2 regions of the Bacillus inaquosorum genome follow, and region 2 is predicted to be linked to the other one. Evidence: a T-box and tRNA genes for the amino acid it is inferred to sense, from the RefSeq annotation. Region 2 holds a T-box; the other holds one or more tRNA genes.
What was found. The T-box of region 2 lies ahead of trpS (tryptophan--tRNA ligase). A T-box ahead of a tRNA ligase gene usually reads a tRNA of that ligase, here a tRNA-Trp.
Positions count from the first base shown of each region.

Region 1 (11,590 bases), 350 kb from region 2:
TCTTCCTTAACAGATAACTTTGATGCTGCTCTGCTGGTAATTGTAAAGGAGGCTGACGAGCCTGTTTTTATAAAGCATTATGAATTTGATCAAAAAACAGCTTCTTTGCATGTGGTAACAGATTCTCAGATTCAAGAATGGATTTTGCTCGGGACAAATAGAAGAATCATAGATTGGATTGTAAATGGCAGAGTCATGTTTGACCGTAATGAATACATTGCCGAGCTGATTGACAGGCTGAGTACATTTCCGTTTGCCGAACGCAAACTGAAGATCGGACTCGAATACGGCAAATTAATCAGAAGATATGTTGAAGGAAAAGCTTTTTTTGAAGCGAATCAATTTTTAGATGCCTACAACGCGGTTGTTCATGCGTTGCATCATTTAGCGCGTATTGAAGTAATCGATAGGGGATTTCACCCGGAAACAACGGTATGGAGCCAAGTGCGCCAGATGGAGCCCCAAGTGTACAAATTATATTCCGAGCTGATTGAAAGTCACGAGAGCTTGGAAAAAAGACTCGAATTATTATTCTTAGCAAATGATTTTCTCATCCATTCCAAAGCTGAGATCGGTTCAGCACATCTTTTCGAAGTAATGAAAGGAAAAGACATTTGGCAATTTGGTGAGCTTCTTCAGCATCCTGACTTAAAGCACTATACCCAAGACCTTGGCGTTATGCTTGATTACCTGACGGAAAAGGGACTTATCAACGTTTGCCAGATAGAAACGAAAGGACAGGCTGTCTATCACCGAGGATATTTTTTTAAAAAAGATGTTGACTCTGATTCTTGACCATGTTATATTATTAAACGTCGCTGATGCGCTTCTGAAAAAACAAGCTCACAGCGGCGGAGAAATAAATTAAAAAACATTTGACAAAAGAAAGTCGAAATGTTATATTAATAAAGTCGCTTCAACAAGAAGTGAAAATGATCTTTGAAAACTAAACAAGACAAAACGTACCTGTTAATTCATTTTTAAATAAATCGCACAGCGATGTGCGTAGTCAGTCAAACTACTTTATCGGAGAGTTTGATCCTGGCTCAGGACGAACGCTGGCGGCGTGCCTAATACATGCAAGTCGAGCGGACAGATGGGAGCTTGCTCCCTGATGTTAGCGGCGGACGGGTGAGTAACACGTGGGTAACCTGCCTGTAAGACTGGGATAACTCCGGGAAACCGGGGCTAATACCGGATGCTTGTTTGAACCGCATGGTTCAAACATAAAAGGTGGCTTCGGCTACCACTTACAGATGGACCCGCGGCGCATTAGCTAGTTGGTGAGGTAACGGCTCACCAAGGCAACGATGCGTAGCCGACCTGAGAGGGTGATCGGCCACACTGGGACTGAGACACGGCCCAGACTCCTACGGGAGGCAGCAGTAGGGAATCTTCCGCAATGGACGAAAGTCTGACGGAGCAACGCCGCGTGAGTGATGAAGGTTTTCGGATCGTAAAGCTCTGTTGTTAGGGAAGAACAAGTACCGTTCGAATAGGGCGGTACCTTGACGGTACCTAACCAGAAAGCCACGGCTAACTACGTGCCAGCAGCCGCGGTAATACGTAGGTGGCAAGCGTTGTCCGGAATTATTGGGCGTAAAGGGCTCGCAGGCGGTTTCTTAAGTCTGATGTGAAAGCCCCCGGCTCAACCGGGGAGGGTCATTGGAAACTGGGGAACTTGAGTGCAGAAGAGGAGAGTGGAATTCCACGTGTAGCGGTGAAATGCGTAGAGATGTGGAGGAACACCAGTGGCGAAGGCGACTCTCTGGTCTGTAACTGACGCTGAGGAGCGAAAGCGTGGGGAGCGAACAGGATTAGATACCCTGGTAGTCCACGCCGTAAACGATGAGTGCTAAGTGTTAGGGGGTTTCCGCCCCTTAGTGCTGCAGCTAACGCATTAAGCACTCCGCCTGGGGAGTACGGTCGCAAGACTGAAACTCAAAGGAATTGACGGGGGCCCGCACAAGCGGTGGAGCATGTGGTTTAATTCGAAGCAACGCGAAGAACCTTACCAGGTCTTGACATCCTCTGACAATCCTAGAGATAGGACGTCCCCTTCGGGGGCAGAGTGACAGGTGGTGCATGGTTGTCGTCAGCTCGTGTCGTGAGATGTTGGGTTAAGTCCCGCAACGAGCGCAACCCTTGATCTTAGTTGCCAGCATTCAGTTGGGCACTCTAAGGTGACTGCCGGTGACAAACCGGAGGAAGGTGGGGATGACGTCAAATCATCATGCCCCTTATGACCTGGGCTACACACGTGCTACAATGGACAGAACAAAGGGCAGCGAAACCGCGAGGTTAAGCCAATCCCACAAATCTGTTCTCAGTTCGGATCGCAGTCTGCAACTCGACTGCGTGAAGCTGGAATCGCTAGTAATCGCGGATCAGCATGCCGCGGTGAATACGTTCCCGGGCCTTGTACACACCGCCCGTCACACCACGAGAGTTTGTAACACCCGAAGTCGGTGAGGTAACCTTTTAGGAGCCAGCCGCCGAAGGTGGGACAGATGATTGGGGTGAAGTCGTAACAAGGTAGCCGTATCGGAAGGTGCGGCTGGATCACCTCCTTTCTAAGGATATTTACGGAATATAAGACCTTGGGTCTTATAAACAGAACGTTCCCTGTCTTGTTTAGTTTTGAAGGATCATTCCTTCGAAACGTGTTCTTTGAAAACTAGATAACAGTAGACATCACATTCAATTAGTAAGACAAGATATCACATAGTGATTCTTTTTAACGGTTAAGTTAGAAAGGGCGCACGGTGGATGCCTTGGCACTAGGAGCCGATGAAGGACGGGACGAACACCGATATGCTTCGGGGAGCTGTAAGCAAGCTTTGATCCGGAGATTTCCGAATGGGGAAACCCACCACTCGTAATGGAGTGGTATCCATATCTGAATTCATAGGATATGAGAAGGCAGACCCGGGGAACTGAAACATCTAAGTACCCGGAGGAAGAGAAAGCAAATGCGATTCCCTGAGTAGCGGCGAGCGAAACGGGATTAGCCCAAACCAAGAGGCTTGCCTCTTGGGGTTGTAGGACACTCTGTACGGAGTTACAAAAGAACGAGGTAGATGAAGAGGTCTGGAAAGGCCCGCCATAGGAGGTAACAGCCCTGTAGTCAAAACTTCGTTCTCTCCTGAGTGGATCCTGAGTACGGCGGAACACGTGAAATTCCGTCGGAATCCGGGAGGACCATCTCCCAAGGCTAAATACTCCCTAGTGACCGATAGTGAACCAGTACCGTGAGGGAAAGGTGAAAAGCACCCCGGAAGGGGAGTGAAAGAGATCCTGAAACCGTGTGCCTACAAGTAGTCAGAGCCCGTTAACGGGTGATGGCGTGCCTTTTGTAGAATGAACCGGCGAGTTACGATCCCGTGCAAGGTTAAGCAGAAGATGCGGAGCCGCAGCGAAAGCGAGTCTGAATAGGGCGCATGAGTACGTGGTCGTAGACCCGAAACCAGGTGATCTACCCATGTCCAGGGTGAAGTTCAGGTAACACTGAATGGAGGCCCGAACCCACGCACGTTGAAAAGTGCGGGGATGAGGTGTGGGTAGGGGTGAAATGCCAATCGAACCTGGAGATAGCTGGTTCTCTCCGAAATAGCTTTAGGGCTAGCCTCAAGGTAAGAGTCTTGGAGGTAGAGCACTGATTGGACTAGGGGCCCCTACCGGGTTACCGAATTCAGTCAAACTCCGAATGCCAATGACTTATCCTTGGGAGTCAGACTGCGAGTGATAAGATCCGTAGTCGAAAGGGAAACAGCCCAGACCGCCAGCTAAGGTCCCAAAGTATACGTTAAGTGGAAAAGGATGTGGAGTTGCTTAGACAACCAGGATGTTGGCTTAGAAGCAGCCACCATTTAAAGAGTGCGTAATAGCTCACTGGTCGAGTGACTCTGCGCCGAAAATGTACCGGGGCTAAACGTATCACCGAAGCTGCGGACTGTTCTTCGAACAGTGGTAGGAGAGCGTTCTAAGGGCTGTGAAGCCAGACCGGAAGGACTGGTGGAGCGCTTAGAAGTGAGAATGCCGGTATGAGTAGCGAAAGAGGGGTGAGAATCCCCTCCACCGAATGCCTAAGGTTTCCTGAGGAAGGCTCGTCCGCTCAGGGTTAGTCGGGACCTAAGCCGAGGCCGAAAGGCGTAGGCGATGGACAACAGGTTGATATTCCTGTACCACCTCCTCACCATTTGAGCAATGGGGGGACGCAGGAGGATAGGGTAAGCGCGGTATTGGATATCCGCGTCCAAGCAGTTAGGCTGGGAAATAGGCAAATCCGTTTCCCATAAGGCTGAGCTGTGATGGCGAGCGAAATATAGTAGCGAAGTTCCTGATTCCACACTGCCAAGAAAAGCCTCTAGCGAGGTGAGAGGTGCCCGTACCGCAAACCGACACAGGTAGGCGAGGAGAGAATCCTAAGGTGATCGAGAGAACTCTCGTTAAGGAACTCGGCAAAATGACCCCGTAACTTCGGGAGAAGGGGTGCTCTGTTAGGGTGCAAGCCCGAGAGAGCCGCAGTGAATAGGCCCAGGCGACTGTTTAGCAAAAACACAGGTCTCTGCGAAGCCGTAAGGCGAAGTATAGGGGCTGACGCCTGCCCGGTGCTGGAAGGTTAAGAGGAGCGCTTAGCGTAAGCGAAGGTGCGAATTGAAGCCCCAGTAAACGGCGGCCGTAACTATAACGGTCCTAAGGTAGCGAAATTCCTTGTCGGGTAAGTTCCGACCCGCACGAAAGGCGCAACGATCTGGGCACTGTCTCAACGAGAGACTCGGTGAAATTATAGTACCTGTGAAGATGCAGGTTACCCGCGACAGGACGGAAAGACCCCGTGGAGCTTTACTGCAGCCTGATATTGAATGTTGGTACAGCTTGTACAGGATAGGTAGGAGCCTTGGAAACCGGAGCGCCAGCTTCGGTGGAGGCATCGGTGGGATACTACCCTGGCTGTATTGACCTTCTAACCCGCCGCCCTTATCGGGCGGGGAGACAGTGTCAGGTGGGCAGTTTGACTGGGGCGGTCGCCTCCTAAAAGGTAACGGAGGCGCCCAAAGGTTCCCTCAGAATGGTTGGAAATCATTCGCAGAGTGTAAAGGCACAAGGGAGCTTGACTGCGAGACCTACAAGTCGAGCAGGGACGAAAGTCGGGCTTAGTGATCCGGTGGTTCCGCATGGAAGGGCCATCGCTCAACGGATAAAAGCTACCCCGGGGATAACAGGCTTATCTCCCCCAAGAGTCCACATCGACGGGGAGGTTTGGCACCTCGATGTCGGCTCATCGCATCCTGGGGCTGTAGTCGGTCCCAAGGGTTGGGCTGTTCGCCCATTAAAGCGGTACGCGAGCTGGGTTCAGAACGTCGTGAGACAGTTCGGTCCCTATCCGTCGCGGGCGCAGGAAATTTGAGAGGAGCTGTCCTTAGTACGAGAGGACCGGGATGGACGCACCGCTGGTGTACCAGTTGTTCTGCCAAGGGCATCGCTGGGTAGCTATGTGCGGACGGGATAAGTGCTGAAAGCATCTAAGCATGAAGCCCCCCTCAAGATGAGATTTCCCATTCCGCAAGGAAGTAAGATCCCTGAAAGATGATCAGGTTGATAGGTCTGAGGTGGAAGTGTGGCGACACATGGAGCTGACAGATACTAATCGATCGAGGACTTAACCACATTTCTAATCATGATGTCACATCTGTTATCTAGTTTTGAGAGAATAAGTTTTTACAAAAAACACTTGATTTTCTCAAGAATACATAGTATAATGTTAAATGTCACTGAAATTGTCTGGTGATGATGGCGAAGAGGTCACACCCGTTCCCATACCGAACACGGAAGTTAAGCTCTTCAGCGCCGATGGTAGTCGGGGGTTTCCCCCTGTGAGAGTAGGACATCGCCAGGCAGACTTCATTCCGCAGTAGCTCAGTGGTAGAGCTATCGGCTGTTAACCGATCGGTCGTAGGTTCGAATCCTACCTGCGGAGCCATTATTGGAGAGCTGTCCGAGTGGTCGAAGGAGCACGATTGGAAATCGTGTAGGCGGTCAACTCCGTCTCAAGGGTTCGAATCCCTTGCTCTCCGCCACTGATACTTATACATAATCACAATTGAAAGTCTGGGCCCGTTGGTCAAGCGGTTAAGACACCGCCCTTTCACGGCGGTAACACGGGTTCGAATCCCGTACGGGTCATTATATGATGGAGGATTAGCTCAGCTGGGAGAGCATCTGCCTTACAAGCAGAGGGTCGGCGGTTCGAGCCCGTCATCCTCCACCATTATCATCGCGGGGTGGAGCAGTTCGGTAGCTCGTCGGGCTCATAACCCGAAGGTCGCAGGTTCAAATCCTGCCCCCGCAACCAAAATAATTCAATACGGTCCGGTAGTTCAGTTGGTTAGAATGCCTGCCTGTCACGCAGGAGGTCGCGGGTTCGAGTCCCGTCCGGACCGCCATTTAAATAATAAGGCTCGGTAGCTCAGTTGGTAGAGCAACGGACTGAAAATCCGTGTGTCGGCGGTTCGATTCCGTCCCGAGCCACCACCTATGCCGGTGTAGCTCAATTGGTAGAGCAACTGACTTGTAATCAGTAGGTTGGGGGTTCAAGTCCTCTTGCCGGCACTGTTTTTCAAAACTTAATGTGGAGGGGTAGCGAAGTGGCTAAACGCGGCGGACTGTAAATCCGCTCCCTCAGGGTTCGGCAGTTCGAATCTGCCCCCCTCCACCATTTATAGGGGCATAGTTTAACGGTAGAACAGAGGTCTCCAAAACCTCCGGTGTGGGTTCGATTCCTACTGCCCCTGCCAAATTTATGACATCTTGAGATTATGGCGGTTGTGGCGAAGTGGTTAACGCACCAGATTGTGGCTCTGGCACTCGTGGGTTCGATTCCCATCAATCGCCCCATATTATCATTGGGCTATAGCCAAGCGGTAAGGCAACGGACTTTGACTCCGTCATGCGTTGGTTCGAATCCAGCTAGCCCAGTCTCACTTTTATATCAACTGCATATGATGTATTAAGTTCCTTAAGATGCGGAAGTAGTTCAGTGGTAGAACACCACCTTGCCAAGGTGGGGGTCGCGGGTTCGAATCCCGTCTTCCGCTCCAATTACGGCGGCATAGCCAAGTGGTAAGGCAGAGGTCTGCAAAACCTTTATCCCCGGTTCGAATCCGGGTGTCGCCTTTCTTTTGCCGGGGTGGTGGAATTGGCAGACACACAGGACTTAAAATCCTGCGGTAGGTGACTACCGTGCCGGTTCAAGTCCGGCCCTCGGCACCAATTTTACTTACTTGGTAAGTTGAATTGGTGTTTACGTGTTTAAACTATAACTAATCATATTAATGATCTACTCAAGTAGATCATTTTTTTATTGCTTTGATTTATCATAAGCAGCTAAGTTCCGATACATGATCATAAAGCTGCTTGAGCCATTATGTTTAGCTAAGTCTCTTAACACTTTTTTATTATTATATTTCCAAAAAAACTTTTTTGAAATACGTTGACACTTTAAAAGATCCATGATATATTTATATTCGTCGGTTAGATACGACGAAAAACTTGCCGGTGTGGCGGAATTGGCAGACGCGCACGACTCAAAATCGTGTTCCTTCTGGAGTGTCGGTTCGACCCCGACCACCGGTATATACTTGGTATTAACAAGATATATCAGTTTATTATTATGGAATGAAGATAGGTAATTACCTATCTTTTTTTGTTTGCACATAATAATATTAGTAAGGTCGGTGTTACTGTGGCCCACTTACAAAAGCTTCCTTTGTATTGTTATTTTGCAGATTTTCAGTTGCATATCGACTGACTTGTTAGGACGTAGATATCTGGCTACGTTGCCTGTGCCTGTTTCTTACTTGGAAAGGTGAAAAGAGGTACCGCCTGTTCAGTCTCCAAAAAACATGAAACAAACTCTTCCACATATCAAAGCAAATAAAAGTAATATTACCAATTAAAGAAACCTAGGCTTCAACCTTGTATCCTGATATTATGCCCTCTATGTATAGATAATGTAAAGCCACTTATCAGAAGTGACTGTTACTCCATACTTAGAGGCTTTTTTTGAAAAGGATAAATTTTTTAAAAAAACTAAGATTATTGGTCTTCATACATGTTTATGTAAAAGAAACAAAAGGTATAAGCAGGTAACCTTTTAATTTAGCAACCCAATTCTACTGTTTACTTGAAATAGATAAGGCTATCGCAAGAAGCATTCTTTATAACATATAATTACTTAATCTTGTGCGCTTCTCTACATGAAACTTTATACCAGATTTATTTTTAGCATTACTAACAATTTTGTCTTTTACCGTGCATAGTATTATAATTCCTATGTTGTCACAAAGTATCCGTATTTATGAATTTTTCGATATTTCATATTTACATTTAGAAGAATTATTAGTAAACTTTAACTGTAAATGGAATTACAAATAGGATAGAACAAATGTTGTATTACTCATTAAAAGTTTACTTTAAGCTAACTAAATATTTTTGTATACGCTGTGTAATACTTCAACTGTTTTTTCTTTTCCGGGGACCTATACTTGTTCTATTTCACATAAAAAGAACCACAGAAAGTTAATCGTTGTTTCGGCACGTTAATGGACTAAGGGGATAATAGAGAGTGTTAGCGTAGTGCTGGTTACTCCTGGACGATAGGGCGAAGCTATGCCTTTATTCAAATGTTGAAAGGGATGGGTATTTGAATGTCTTGGTATGTCCTTTATGTCGAAACAGGTCAAGAAGAAATTGTGAAATGTTTGATCAAAAAGTATTTTGCTGAATTAATAATTGAGGTAATTGTTCCGAAAAGAAAGATACGAGAAAAGCGACAAGGTAAACTATATGAGGCAAGTAGACTTTTATTCCCAGGGTATGTATTTCTTAATACGTATATGAATATAGACATATACTATGGACTCAAAAAAATACCAAGATGTTTCCGTCTTCTTAATTCATATAAATATAAAACTGATTATCTGGTAGACGATGTGAGTCATAATATAACTAGTGTCTTTTGCACGATTGAAGAAAAAGAGATCGCGCCAATTCTTCAGTTATTGCAACAAAATGAAACAATTGGTTTTTCGCAAATTTATAAAGAAAATTCAGAAATAACTGTCATTTCTGGTCCTTTAAAGGGTCTTGAAGGAATTATAAAAAAAATCGATAAGCGTAAAAACAGAGCCAAAATTGAGTTGAATTTTATGGGAGTAATAAAATTGGTTGATGTGGGAGTTGAAGTGTTAACCAGAGACAGCTAAATAAAGTCTTAATATTTAAAAATTTAAACTTGTAAATTAGCCCCCTTTCCAAGGGAAAATTCATATTTCTCTTGGAAAGGGGACTTTTTGTATGTCAGACTTTAGCTAATTTTATCAGGGGAGTGGTGTCTATTGTTAGGTGTGATGAGGTTATGAAGGAAAAAATCATTTTTATGTTTTCGGGACAAGGCACTCAATACTTTAAAATGGGAAGGGAGTTGTATGAACATGAATCGATTTTCAGTAAAAACATGGGTCAGCTGGATGCGGTATTTCAAAAAGCCACTGGAAAATCGATAATTAATTATATCTACAATGAACATCGTTTAAAAAGCGATATTTTTAGTGACTTGTTCTATACGCACCCTGCAATTTTTATAACAGAAGTTGCTTTGGCTCGTTTGCTGGTTTCAAAAGGGATACGTCCTCATGCGGTAATAGGGTCTAGTATGGGTGAATATGCTGCTGCTGTAGTGGCTGATGTTTTCCATCCAGAAGAGGTTCTAAATATTTTGATAGATCAAGTTCAGCTATTGAATAAGTTCAGTTCACCGGGAGGAATGATGGCGATCCTAGATACACATAAAATTTATGATGAGGTTCCAATTCTTCATCATCATGCCAATCTCGCTGCAATTAACAATGAATCCCATTTTGTAATAAGTGCTAATCAGGAAGGAATAAATACGGTGGAGCGATATCTTCGCTTAAAAGAAATTACTTATCATAAGCTACCTGTAACAATTCCATTCCATTCTGAGCATATTGAATTGGCGAGCGAAGCAGTTCAAGAGAGTTTGTCTCAAATATCATTTAAATCACCGTGTCTTCCGTTTTATTCCTCTGTGACTGGGAAAAAACTAGAACATTTGACTGCTGAGTATTTTTGGAATGTGCTAAAAAAGCCAATCCATTTTATTAGAGCTTTAACAGAAGCGGTGGATCATGGAGGGACAATTTTGATAGATTTAGGGCCTTCAGGCACATTAGCCAACCTAGCCAAAGCTCATTTTAGGAATCGTACAGATATATCTATTTTTAGTATTCTTTCACCATATACTGATAACGTCAGGGCATTAGAAAGTGTGTATACCAAGAGTGTCCAATAATGTGAAAATGAATCAAAAAAGACTAAGGAGGAAGATAATAGAGTGAATAAAAGAATTATTCAGTTGGCCTTTCCAATTTTTATTGAAAGTGCTCTGGTTATGGTTGATGGTCTTATTCATATAATTTGGGTTGGGCAATTAGTTGGCGGTAAGGCAGTAGCTGCGGTAGGTGCTTGCTTTCCTATCATTTTGGCAATGTCAGCAATCGCTAACGGAGCGGCAAAATTAACTTCAACACCCATGTTACAGCGTTTTCTTTCTAAGAAAAATCGAGATGATGTGGTGCAAAAACAAATTAATGTCTCATGGTCTTTTGCCATCTTTATAGTACTGCTTGTGTCAGTGGGAATTTATCTTGGTGCTCAATGGATTCTAAAAATGCTGGGAACACCTGAGGGTATTATTGAACTGGCAATAGGATATCTTCAAATTATGGCCATTGGTTTCACTATTATGTATTTCTCATTTTTAATTACATCCCTGCTGAGGGATGTTGGGTATACGTTTGCACGGATGCTTTTTATTGTGATTGCCACAGCTGGAAATTTAGTGCTGGTCCCCATGTGGATTATAGGGATCGGTCCCTTTCCTAAGTTAGGATTATATGGGGCAGTATTTGCTTCTTTTATTGTTTCGATTATTGCTATCATCGTTTCTGTGGGCTATCTCTTACGACATTATAAAGGCTTACTCATTAAACCGACAAAATTAAGATGGGATCGCGACATCCTAGTTCCATTATTACCGATAAGCATCCCTGTTTTTATACAACAGTTTCTATTGGCTTTGGGGTACACATGCATTATTATTTTTGTCAATCCTTTTGGGATTGATGCGACAGCGGCATTCTATATCATTAGCCGAATTGATTCCCTTGTGGCACTACCGGCAATTGCGGTTATGATTGCTATGACGATCCTAACAAAACAATTGGTGCAGGGGGAGAAACTGGAGAGAATCAAGAGTCTTTTTCATTGGGGGCTACTCATTAATTTTCCATTTACATTTTTAATAGCATTGTCCTGTTTTCTCTTCCCTGAATGGATTATAAGGATCTTTATAACTACCCCATCTATTGTCACGATTGGTGCGGATTATTTGAAAATCATCTGCTTTGGCTATCTCCTTTTTACACTTTTATATGCTTGTAATGGCATCATTAACGGGGCTGGAAAAGGAGGGGTCACCTTAGTTTTTTCCTTAGCTTCCCTCCTT
Region 1 covers NZ_CP096592.1:978,320-989,909, forward strand. Annotated here, with positions in the region: gene M1M80_RS04805 (nucleotidyltransferase-like protein) at 1-795, shown strand, start outside; rRNA gene M1M80_RS04810 (16S ribosomal RNA) at 1,024-2,573, shown strand; rRNA gene M1M80_RS04815 (23S ribosomal RNA) at 2,743-5,670, shown strand; rRNA gene rrf (5S ribosomal RNA) at 5,784-5,899, shown strand; tRNA gene M1M80_RS04825 (tRNA-Asn) at 5,909-5,983, shown strand; tRNA gene M1M80_RS04830 (tRNA-Ser) at 5,989-6,080, shown strand; tRNA gene M1M80_RS04835 (tRNA-Glu) at 6,115-6,186, shown strand; tRNA gene M1M80_RS04840 (tRNA-Val) at 6,196-6,271, shown strand; tRNA gene M1M80_RS04845 (tRNA-Met) at 6,279-6,355, shown strand; tRNA gene M1M80_RS04850 (tRNA-Asp) at 6,370-6,446, shown strand; tRNA gene M1M80_RS04855 (tRNA-Phe) at 6,459-6,534, shown strand; tRNA gene M1M80_RS04860 (tRNA-Thr) at 6,540-6,612, shown strand; tRNA gene M1M80_RS04865 (tRNA-Tyr) at 6,634-6,718, shown strand; tRNA gene M1M80_RS04870 (tRNA-Trp) at 6,724-6,797, shown strand; tRNA gene M1M80_RS04875 (tRNA-His) at 6,822-6,897, shown strand; tRNA gene M1M80_RS04880 (tRNA-Gln) at 6,907-6,978, shown strand; tRNA gene M1M80_RS04885 (tRNA-Gly) at 7,026-7,100, shown strand; tRNA gene M1M80_RS04890 (tRNA-Cys) at 7,106-7,176, shown strand; tRNA gene M1M80_RS04895 (tRNA-Leu) at 7,184-7,272, shown strand; tRNA gene M1M80_RS04900 (tRNA-Leu) at 7,554-7,635, shown strand; gene loaP (antiterminator LoaP) at 8,709-9,266, shown strand; gene M1M80_RS04910 (acyltransferase domain-containing protein) at 9,419-10,375, shown strand; gene M1M80_RS04915 (MATE family efflux transporter) at 10,418-11,590, shown strand, end outside.
Region 1: it has a tRNA-Trp gene. The T-box ahead of trpS (tryptophan--tRNA ligase) is inferred to sense a tRNA for this amino acid. The anticodon was not compared.

Region 2 (11,590 bases):
AACATTGGCGGCTCCTGTTCAAAATCGATTTTCATCGCGTAAGAGCTCCGCAGGGCAAAAGCATCTCCTTTTGGCGGGTTTGTCAAATCAGGCGGCGTGCCCGGAATTGCAGTCAGCTCTTCCTCTCCCGAACTTTCCAGTGTCGGCATGGATGCAAGCAGCCCCCAAGTATACGGATGTCTCGGATCGTAGAAGATTTCGTCTACCGTACCGGTTTCTACAATTTGTCCCGCGTACATGACAGCGACCCGGTCAGCAACGTTAGCCACAACACCAAGATCGTGTGTGATAAAGATAATGGACGTGTCAATTTTCTTTTGCAAATCCTTCATCAATTCCAGAATTTGCGCTTGGATCGTTACATCAAGAGCAGTTGTCGGCTCATCGGCGATCAGAAGCTTCGGATTCGCCGCAAGCGCCATGGCAATGACAACCCGCTGTCTCATCCCGCCTGAAAATTCGTGCGGAAATTGGTTGACCCGTTTTTCCGGCATCGGGATACCGACTAAATCCAGCAGCTCAACGGCGCGTTTTTTCGCCGCTTCCTTTGAAACCTTCTCATGTTTAAAAAGCACTTCCGTAATTTGTTTGCCGACTTTCATCGTCGGGTTTAAAGAGGTCATCGGATCCTGGAATATCATCCCGATCTCTTTCCCCCGGACATTTTGCATCTCTTTTTCGGACAGCGGCACCAGATCCTTGCCGTCAAACAAGATCTCACCGCGCTTAAAATAACCCGGAGGCATTGGAATCAGCTTCATGATCGCTTGAGAGGTCACACTTTTTCCGGAACCTGATTCTCCGACGATGGCCAGCGTCTCTCCTTTATTCAGATGGAAATTCACTCCGCGGATCGCCTGAACCTCTCCGCCATATGTTTTAAATGATATTGCTAAATCTTTTACTTCTAATAGGCGTGTCACCCGTATCACTCCCTTATTTACGTAACTTAGGATCCAATGCGTCTCTTAATCCGTCGCCGACAACGTTAAAACCAAACATTGTAATGCAGATAAATCCGGCAGGGAAGAATAAACGCCACGGATAATAGGTCAATGCAGGCAATCCGTCAGAAGCCATCGTTCCCCAGCTTGCCAGCGGAGCCGGAACACCAAGTCCCAAATAGCTTAAAAAGGCTTCTGTGAAAATCGCAGTAGGAACTGTCAATGTCATCGTGACCAAAATAGAACCCATTGCGTTTGGCACGATATGTTTAAACAGAAGACGGGATGTTTTTGCACCAAGTGTCTGTGAAGCAAGCACATACTCCTGATTCTTCAGCTGCAGCACTTGTCCGCGTACAATTCTGGCCATATTAATCCAGCCCGTAATCGTCATGGCAATAATAATTGTAAATAGCCCTTTCGGAAGAACAACCATCAGTAAGATAACCATTAATAATGAAGGAACTGCCCAAAGGATATCAGCGATACGCATCATAATTTCATCGGTTCTGCCTCCGCGGAATCCTGAAATGCTTCCCCAAATGACGCCGATCAGCAAATCAAGAACAGCGGCTGCAACACCGATAAAGATTGAGATTCGAGCTCCTACCCATGTACGGACGAAAATGTCCCGTCCAAGATCATCTGTGCCAAACCAATGATCTTTTGAAGGCGGCTTATCCGCATTTAAGAGATTAGTAGTTGAATAATCATACCTTGAGAACATCGGCGCAAAAATCGCCATAAGGATAATGAGCACGATAATGATAAGCCCGACCATTGCAAGCTTATTGCTGCGGAAGCGAAGCATCGCATCTTTCCAGAGGGAAAGGCTCTTTTTACTTATTTTTTCTGCATCGCCGGCATTCGCTGCGGCTGGTTCAAACATGTTTTTTGGAATGTTCTGCATGGCCTAGGCTCCTTTCTTTGCTTTGGAAAGCTTGATTCTTGGATCAATAATGCCGTATAACACGTCTACAATTAATACACACAATAGCAGGATGACACTAAAGAACACGGTTACACCCATAATGACTGTATAATCACGGTTTGTAATACTGTTTACGAAATGTGCACCAAGCCCCGGAATACCAAAAATGGTTTCAATAATGAAGCTTCCCGTTAAGACCTGCGCGGCCATCGGGCCCATGTATGTAACAACTGGCAAAAGCGCGTTTCGAATGGCATGCCGCACTGTAACTGCTGGACGGGACAGCCCCTTTGCTTTCGCTGTGCGAATATAATCACTGTTTAACACTTCGATCATGCTTGAACGGGAAAGTCTGGCAATGAACGCCATCGGCATGGAAGCAAGTGCGATTGAAGGCAAAAAGGTGTATGCCCAGGACTCCCACCCCGCGACCGGAAACAGCCCAAGCTTCATGGAGAACACATATTGCAGAACAGCCGCCATGATAAAGCTCGGAACTGAAATACCAAATATCGTTAAAATCGCGACGGTATAATCCTGCCACTTATTATGGTAAAGGGCTGCAATGACCCCAAACAATACACCTAACGCTAAAGCGAGGAGAATAGCTTCTGCTCCAAGAGTGAATGAAACGGGGAAACCTGAACTGATCAGGTCGTTAACACTCTGACCTTTATATTTAAATGACGGTCCGAAATCCCACATTGCAACTGATTTCAAATAACTGACATATTGTACAAACAGCGGCTTGTCCAAGCCATAATGCGCATTTAAGTTTGCTTCAATTTCAGGCGGAAGCTTTTTCTCACCTGAAAATGGCCCGCCCGGTGCTGCTTGCATTAAGAAGAATGTCACAGTTACAATCACAAATAGTGTGATAATCATATAGACTAAGCGTCTTCCGATATATTTTAGCAAGGGGGAACACCTCCATGGTTTTTACATTTTTATACTCCATCAGTAAGAAAGGTATATGGGGTTTTTCTCCCCATATACCTTGAGGTCTTTTATTTTCAGACGAAGCCTTATTTAAAATATGCGTTTCTGAAATAAACCTCACCAGTACCTGGCATGATAACACCATTTAAGTTTTCATCCTGTACCCAAGTATCTGTATAGAAATAGATTGGGGCAACTGGCATTTCATCAATGAAAATACCTTCTGCTTTTTTCAGCAGCGCTGCACGTTTTGTTTTATCTGTTTCAGTTTGTGACTGGTTCAGAAGCTTTTTGAACTCTGGATTTTCCCAGCCAGTATCGTTATTTCCTCCGTCCTTGTCACGGAACAATTCTAGGAAGTTGATAGGGTCATTGAAGTCGCCGAGCCAGCCCATACGGCCGATTTGATAATCTTGGCTGTGGAGTTTATCAATATATACATTCCATTCTGAGTTATCAAGCTCAACATTCACGCCTAAATTTTTCTTCCACATTTCTTGTACAGCTTGAGCGATTTTCGCATGTGCTTCATCAGTGTTATAAGACAATTTGATTTTCGGCAGGTCAGATGCCTTGCTCAAGCCCATTTCTTTCAGGCCTTTTTCAAGGTATTCTTTTGCCGTTTTGATATCGTTGTCTTTGAAGTAGCCTTCTTTGTTATCTTCAAATCCCTTCATTGTCGGCGGCACCGCAGCCATTGCCGGGATTTGCTCTCCCTGTGTAACGTTTTTAACAATCGATTGACGGTCAAGCGAATATGTTAAAGCTTTACGGATATTTACGTTGTCTAACGGCTTAGCCTCAGTGTTGAATTTGTACCAATAGACACCTGCAATCGGCTCAACATGTAAAGAACCGTCTTTTTTCAAGGTAGGCAGAGATTCTGTCGGAAGCTGTCCGAGCGGCATACCGGCCCAATCAAGTTCTCCAGCTTGGAATTTTTTCAGTTCAGTATTGTTATTGTTGATCATAACCATATTAATGTTCTTCAGTTTGACTTTGTCTTTATCCCAATACTGGTCATTTTTTTCAAGTTTGATAGATCCGCTGTGTTTCCATGCCGTCATTTTGAACGGTCCGTTTGATACGTAATCATCTCCGGCATTTGTGTTCCACTTTTTATTTTTCTCTGCAATTTTCTTGTTGATCGGCATATACGTGTAGAACGCAGTTAATTCAGTGAAATATGGAGTCGGGTTATTTAATTCAACCTTCAGCGTTTTGTCATTTTCAGCTTTTACTGCCACATCATCAAGGCTGCCTTTGCCGGTATTCGCCGCTTCAGCACCTTTTATGTAGTAGAGCTGGTAAGCGTATTGTGATTCGTTATTAGGATCAAGCGCCCATTTCCAAGCATATTCAAAGTCTTGTGCTGTTACAGGGTCGCCGTTTGACCATTTTGCACCATCACGAATTGTAAATGTATATGTCTTTCCATCTTTGCTCGTTTCAATTTTAGAAGCCGCGCCTTCTTCAGGCTCACCATCTGCATTGATACGTGTCAATCCTTCAAAAGTCTGACGGATGACACCGCCTGATACTGAATCATTTGCCAATCCCGGATGTAATGAGAACGGCTCAGTTTTAATATTAATGTTAAGTGTCGTCTTTCCTTTGCTGTCCTTTTTCCCTTCACCGTTTGACCCGCTGCCGCCAAAGCCGCAAGCGCTCAGCACGAGTGTGAAAATGAGCATCAACGTGACAATCGACCAACGTTTTTTCAATTCGCAAACCCCCTAATAATAATTTTTTCAGCTCCTTACGGCTAAATCCTCAGAAATATCAGACAAATGAACCTGAGTTTCCATAACTTTTATTCTGTTCCGTCTTTTCTGATTATTTTTGTAAAAAAGCTGTAACAATAGAGTGAACAAGTTCATTATAATGAAACAAATAATTTATTGCAATATTATTTTATCAATTTAAAATATTTAAACTTCGTTAGTTTTTCTTCCACGAACATAATATCCTTCTACCATTTAAAGCATAAATTGATTAAAAACTATTTTATGGGTTTTTTGCTCATATTGCTTTTTACATATAATATCTTGTTATTTTCACGCTGATAGCAGTTATCATTTAGGGGTTTTACAGCTCCCCTGGTATTTATATCATTACAATGTTACTGGAAAAAAGAATGTTTTTTCATGATGACAATTGGTTATAATTGATTTATAATGAAGCAATCAAAAGAAAAGCGTGCTATGAAAAAGAGTAGTACACATTTCACCCGTTTGAAGAGAGTCTGCGGTGCTGGGAGCAGATAACGGGCAATGTGGAATGGACTTTGGAGCAGCTGACCGAACCCGAAAAGTAGGCTCAGCCGGAGCAGACTCCGTTACAAACGTCAGAGTGATTCCATTTTAATGGAATAATCAGGGTGGTACCACGGTTCATTCGTCCCTTTTTTACAGGGGAAGAATGAGCCTTTTTTATTACGTTTTAAGAAATGAGGTTGATTTTTTATGAAACAAACGATTTTTTCAGGCATTCAGCCAAGCGGCTCCGTTACGCTCGGCAACTATATCGGTGCAATGAAGCAGTTTGTCGAACTGCAGCATGATTATAACAGCTATTTTTGCATCGTGGATCAGCATGCGATTACCGTGCCTCAAGACCGGCTTCGGCTAAGAAAGAATATCCGCAATCTGGCGGCGCTTTACTTAGCTGTCGGACTTGATCCAGAAAAAGCAACATTGTTTATTCAGTCAGAGGTTCCCGCGCATGCGCAGGCCGGATGGATGATGCAGTGTGTCGCATATATCGGCGAGCTTGAACGGATGACCCAATTTAAGGATAAATCCAAAGGCAATGAAGCCGTTGTTTCCGGCCTGTTAACGTATCCGCCGCTGATGGCCGCTGATATTCTGCTGTACGGAACGGATCTTGTGCCTGTCGGCGAGGATCAAAAGCAGCACCTTGAGCTGACGCGGAATCTCGCGGAACGCTTCAACAAAAAATATAACGACATCTTTACCATTCCGGAAGTGAAAATTCCAAAAGTCGGCGCACGCATCATGTCTCTGAATGATCCGCTGAAGAAAATGAGCAAATCCGATCCGAACCAGAAAGCTTATATTACATTGCTGGATGAACCGAAGCTCCTTGAAAAGAAAATCAAAAGTGCTGTAACAGATTCTGAAGGCATTGTAAAATTTGATAAAGAAAACAAACCGGGCGTTTCCAACCTTCTTACGATTTATTCAATCCTCGGCAATACGACAATTGAGGAGCTTGAAGCAAAGTACGAAGGGAAAGGCTACGGCGAGTTTAAAGGTGATTTGGCAGAAGTCGTGGTTAACGCATTAAAACCGATCCAGGACCGCTATCATGAACTGATTGAATCTGATGAATTAGACCGGATTCTTGATGAAGGCGCGGAACGGGCGAACCGGACAGCGAACAAAATGCTGAAAAAAATGGAGAACGCCATGGGTCTTGGCCGAAAAAGACGCTGATCAAAAAAAACCGCTCTATGCAAAGAGCGGTTTTTTTCAGTTTACCTTCGATTCGTTTTCCATTTCCCATAGCTTTTCGAAAAAAGGCTGTCCTTTTATCAGATTTTCGCAAAAAGCCAGATGCTTGTCCGACCAGCCTTCAATTGTTTCGTTATACAGCATGTCCCAAATCTCTTCAAAGCTCATCCGTTTGATTTGTTCATACATATGCGGGTTCCACTCTGTGTACCAGTAGCCGATTTCAGCGCGGTTTTTCAGCCCTTTTAATTGGTCAAGCGCCATAAACATCAGCTGCTTGATTTGCCGCTCTTTTCTTGTTAGTCCTCTGACGTGCTCTGGCGCTAATGATAAAATGTGATATTCTTTGGAGGATTCCAGCTTCTTTGGCTCAAATTCATATGTTTCAGGCTCCACATCTTTTACCATTTCATAAACGAGCTGCTCCTGTCTTGGGATCAGACGGCTTTTTCTGACAGGGATCGTGTAGCCGATCGTGTCGACAGCCAAAATGCCAATTCCGTCTGTTACGACAAAACAATACTCCAGCTTTGTCCGCTCGTGATTTTTCCGAATGTACGATTTCTGATGTACGTCTTCAAGCAAACCTTTCGGAAGCTCAGACAGATCGTTTTCTATGTAATGAAACAGTACCGACGGCACCCTTAACAGCGGCACCTGATCCAAAAGCTCAACCGTATCTTCCTTGCGCCATTCGTGAAAGTGGCATACATTGTAGCCATTTTCTTCCCCTTCAAACCAATTGACCCACACATCATGAAGAAATAACATCTCTAACCCCTCACTTTTATAAAAACTGTTGTCCACAGTATAGGCAAGGGACAGAGAAATTATTCCAAAGAGATTGAGGAAATCTGGAATCTCTGGGTTTATGTAAGAATCACAAAAAGCAGATCTCTTTGTATATTTTCTGACAAAAAGAGATCTGCTTTTCTTCGGTTTCGTTATATTTTGTAACCAATATTGTTTTCATTTTATTTAATATTTTTCGGGTCCAGTGCATCCCGAAGGCCATCACCGACAAAGTTGAAGCACAAAACGGTAATTAAAATAAATAGCCCGGGAAATAATGGGTACCACCATGCTTGAATCATTAATGTAAAGTTTTGAGCATCCTGAAGCATATTTCCCCAGCTTGCGATTGGCGGCTGGATTCCGAAGCCCAAGTAGCTTAAAGTTGATTCAGCTAAAATGACACTGCCCACTTTTAAAGTAGCGGAGACAATTATTGGCCCAATACAATTCGGTAAGATATGCGAAAAAATAATTTTGTAATTTTTGGTGCCTATTGTTTTAGCAGCCAATACAAATTCTCTTGACCTAAGAGATAGAAACTCACCTCTGACAAGCCTCGCTGTTGTAGTCCAACCCGTCAGAGAAAAAATTAAAATTAACTTATCCATTCCCGGTTGAAAAATTGTCACTAAGGTAATAAGCAGAAAAATATCCGGAATAGATAAGACTACATCGACAGCCCTCATCAATACAGCATCTACTATTCCTTTAAAGTACCCTGCTAAGGCGCCAACAACGGTGCCTATAGTAATCGCACCAACTACTGAGACAAAGCCGACCAATAAAGACACACGAGCCCCATATAACACCCTTGTAAATATATCGCGCCCAAACTTATCTGTCCCCATTAGATTTTTAGGGCTTGGCGGCTTCAATTTATTTAAAAGAGATTGACTCTCAGGCGAGTAAGGCGCAATAAAAGGGGCAAAGACCGCCATTAAAATGATAACTGTTAAAATGATACCACCTATAACAGCAAGCTTATTTTTGAAAAACTTCTCAAAAAAGATCCTAGTCATTGTTTCTGGTTTTTTTCTAATATTTTCTTTTAGCTTTACCTCATTAGAGGGAGCCGCAGTGTTTGGATGTGCCATATGTGCCTCCCCCTTTTAATATTCAATTCGCGGATCAACTAATGCATACAAAATATCCGCAATCAAGTTTCCCAGTACAACCAAAACAGCAGAAATAACAGTCATGGCCATAATAACCGGATAATCTCTAGAGAATGCCGAATCAATAAATAATTTCCCTAATCCCGGCCAAGTAAAAATCTGTTCAACTACGACAGCACCACCAATAAATGATGGAATCATTAATCCGAAAATTGTAATAACAGGCAGAAGTCCATTTCTCAAACCATGTTTGAAAATAACTTTATTTTCTTTAAATCCCTTTGCCCGGGCTGTTCTTATATAATCCTGCTTCAATACATCGAGCATACTTGAACGTGTATATCGAGTAATACCGGCCATATCAGCAGTTGCTAAAACAAATGCAGGCAGAATTAAATGATGGAGCCTGTCAAAAATGCTAAAGTCAGCGTTTAAAGTGCTGACACCCCCCGTAGGAAACCAGCCGAGATTTACGGAAAGAACCATAATAAGAATTAATCCGAACCAGAAATTCGGGATAGCCAGCCCTAAAAATGATGTAACAGTTATCCCATAGTCAAGTTTAGAATAAGGGCGTTTCGCGGAAAGCACTCCGAAAGGAATTGAAATCAGAAGAGCAACAAGAGTTGAAAAAACCATAAGCACCAAGGTATTCGGTAAACGTGAAAGGATTAGATCGGAAACTGGTGTCCCCTTTTTAACAATAGATGTCCCGAAGTCACCCTGGAGCATATTTCCAAGCCATTTTAAGTATTGAACAGGCTCTGGGTCATTGAGTCCATACTTTTCAATAAATTTCGCTCTGTCAGCTTGGCTGATTGTCGGGTCCATCATTAATGACATCGGGTCACCTGGCGCCGCTTTCATAATCGCAAATGATAATATTGTAATGCCCAAAAGGATTGGCAAAGACATTAATGTTCGACGAACAATATATGTAACCATCTTCTTGTCCCCTTTTCTAAAATAGGATAAAGAGGAAAGGATGCTGGATCCTCACCTCTCTAGGGATTCAAAATTATTGTTCAAGCCACCATTTTTCAATATGATATAAGTCATTCTTTGGATGGAACACATAGCCGTGCATGTTTGCCGGGATTGCCCTATGATAATTGTAATAAAATAAGAATGAATAAGGCTGATCCTCTGCAATCAATTTATAGATTTCTTCGTATTTTTTCTGATATTCTTTTCTGTCTGTAATAGATTTAGCTTCTTCCAAAAGTTTATCGACTTTAGGGTTCTTATACCATATGTTATTTAATCCGTTCTTTGATTGACTGGAGTGGAAAATTGAAAATTGATCCGGAAATGTAGCCAAGCTCCAGCCAAGCAGCAAAGCATCATAGTCCCATTTCGGTGCACTTGTTTGTTCAATAAGTGCACTAAATTCTACAATTTGCGGTTTAGCTTCAATTCCCACTTCTTTTAGTTGCTGCTGAACAACAACCGCTAAATCTTCCCGAATTTTATTGCCTTGATTTGTCTTAATGGTAAACGAAAACTTCTTTCCATCCTTATCAAGGTAACCGTCTCCGTCTGTATCTTTCCATCCCGCTTCTTTCAAAAGCTTCTTAGCTTTTTTAGGATTGTAATCAAATGTAGGTACATCACTTTTCGGGTAATTCCAAGATAGCGGACTTTCAGGAACGTTTGCGACTTCACCATCACCGTTTAACACTTGATCCACCATTGCTTTTCGATCAAGTGCATGCGTAAGAGCTTGGCGGACTTTTTTGTCTTTAAATAATTCATTTTTTTCATTCCAGCCAATATAGCTGTAATTCAAACCAAGATCTGATTTAACTTGCACATTATCAAATGTCTTGACTGTTTCGAAATCAGTACCCGGAACAACAAAGAAATCAATATCTCCAGCCTTTAACTGGGCAACAGCTGCATTTGAATCCGGGATTGTTTTTACTGTAACTGTATCTAAATATGGTCTTCCGCCGTAATAATCTTCATTAGCTTCAAGTTTTACATAATCTCCTTTTTTCCATTCAGCAAACTTGAATGGACCCGAACCAATCGGATTCTTTCTATTAAATTCATTTTCGCCTAGATCTGAAACTGGTACTTTCCCTAAAATGTGTTTAGGCAGAATACCGTAACTATCTAAAACAACATTGTAAAAATACGCATCCTTTTTCTTTAATTTAAATTCAACTTCATAATCACCTTTTTTCGTCACTGACTTAAGTGACTCAAACCCAGAGCCGCGTTCACCATTATAATCCTTGTTTATGGGGATGCTGTATGTGAAAACAACATCATCCGCTGTAAGTTCCTTCCCGTCATGGAATTTTACACCTTTTCTAATCTTGACATTATAAGTCAGACCATCCTTGGATTCTGTCACTTTCTCGGCTAGCGCAGGCTTCACATTTAGTTTTTCATCTGTTTCTAATAATGTACTATAGATCATCCCTTCAATATCTGAACTGGCGACATCTGTAGAATAGAGTGGATTAAACAAAGTTGGCTCCCCAGTTGAACCAACAACCAAATCCCCGCCTTGCTGCGGTTTGCCTGCTGATTTTTTCTCGCTGTTGCTGCTCGATTTTGATCCCGAGCAGGCCGATAAGAAGATGGCAAGAACCATCAATACACTTAGCATCATCAGTGCGGTTTTCCGTCTTTTCATTAGATATTCCCCCTCTTGAAATGTTCGTTCTTCTCAGCTGTTGTTTATGTAGTGCGCATACCCCCTCTCAAAGCTGTGCGGGCAATTAGCTATAAAGGTGACAAGCCACAAAATGGCTGGGAGCAGCTTCTTTGAATTCTGGTATTTGTTCCTTGCATATCGGCTTTGCGGCAGGACATCTTGTGTGGAAAACGCAGCCTTTTGGCGGATTGGCCGGACTTGGCAGTTCTCCCTTCAGGACGATGCGTTCACGTTTGACAGATCCTTTTCTTCTTGTAACCGGGACAGACGATAGAAGCGCTTGGGTGTATGGATGAAGCGGATTGTCGTAAAGCTCATGCTTGCCGGTCAGTTCCATCATTTTGCCAAGATACATGACTCCGACTCTGTCGCTGATATGGCGGACGACACTTAGATCATGAGAGATAAATAGATACGTCAGATTAAATTCTTCCTGCAATTCTTCCATTAAGTTAATCACTTGGGCCTGAATGGATACATCAAGTGCGGAAACCGGTTCGTCTGCAATGATCAGCTCTGGATTCAAAGTGAGCGCTCTGGCGATGCCGATCCGCTGACGCTGTCCGCCGGAAAATTCATGGGGATAACGGCTGGCAAACGATGGGTGAAGACCTACTCTCGTAAGCAGTTCTTCGACTTTCTCGTTTCGTTCACGCATCGTATACATGTGGTGCGTATTAAACGGCTCCTTTATGATAGAACGCAGCGTTTTTCTTGGATTC
Region 2 covers NZ_CP096592.1:1,326,659-1,338,248, reverse strand. Annotated here, with positions in the region: gene oppD (oligopeptide ABC transporter ATP-binding protein OppD) at 1-932, opposite strand, end outside; gene oppC (oligopeptide ABC transporter permease OppC) at 937-1,854, opposite strand; gene oppB (oligopeptide ABC transporter permease OppB) at 1,858-2,793, opposite strand; gene oppA (oligopeptide ABC transporter substrate-binding protein OppA) at 2,901-4,538, opposite strand; T-box leader at 5,010-5,222, shown strand; gene trpS (tryptophan--tRNA ligase) at 5,280-6,272, shown strand; gene M1M80_RS06410 (YjbA family protein) at 6,309-7,061, opposite strand; gene opp4C (oligopeptide ABC transporter permease) at 7,265-8,179, opposite strand; gene M1M80_RS06400 (ABC transporter permease) at 8,195-9,145, opposite strand; gene M1M80_RS06395 (peptide-binding protein) at 9,219-10,847, opposite strand; gene appF (oligopeptide ABC transporter ATP-binding protein AppF) at 10,933-11,590, opposite strand, start outside.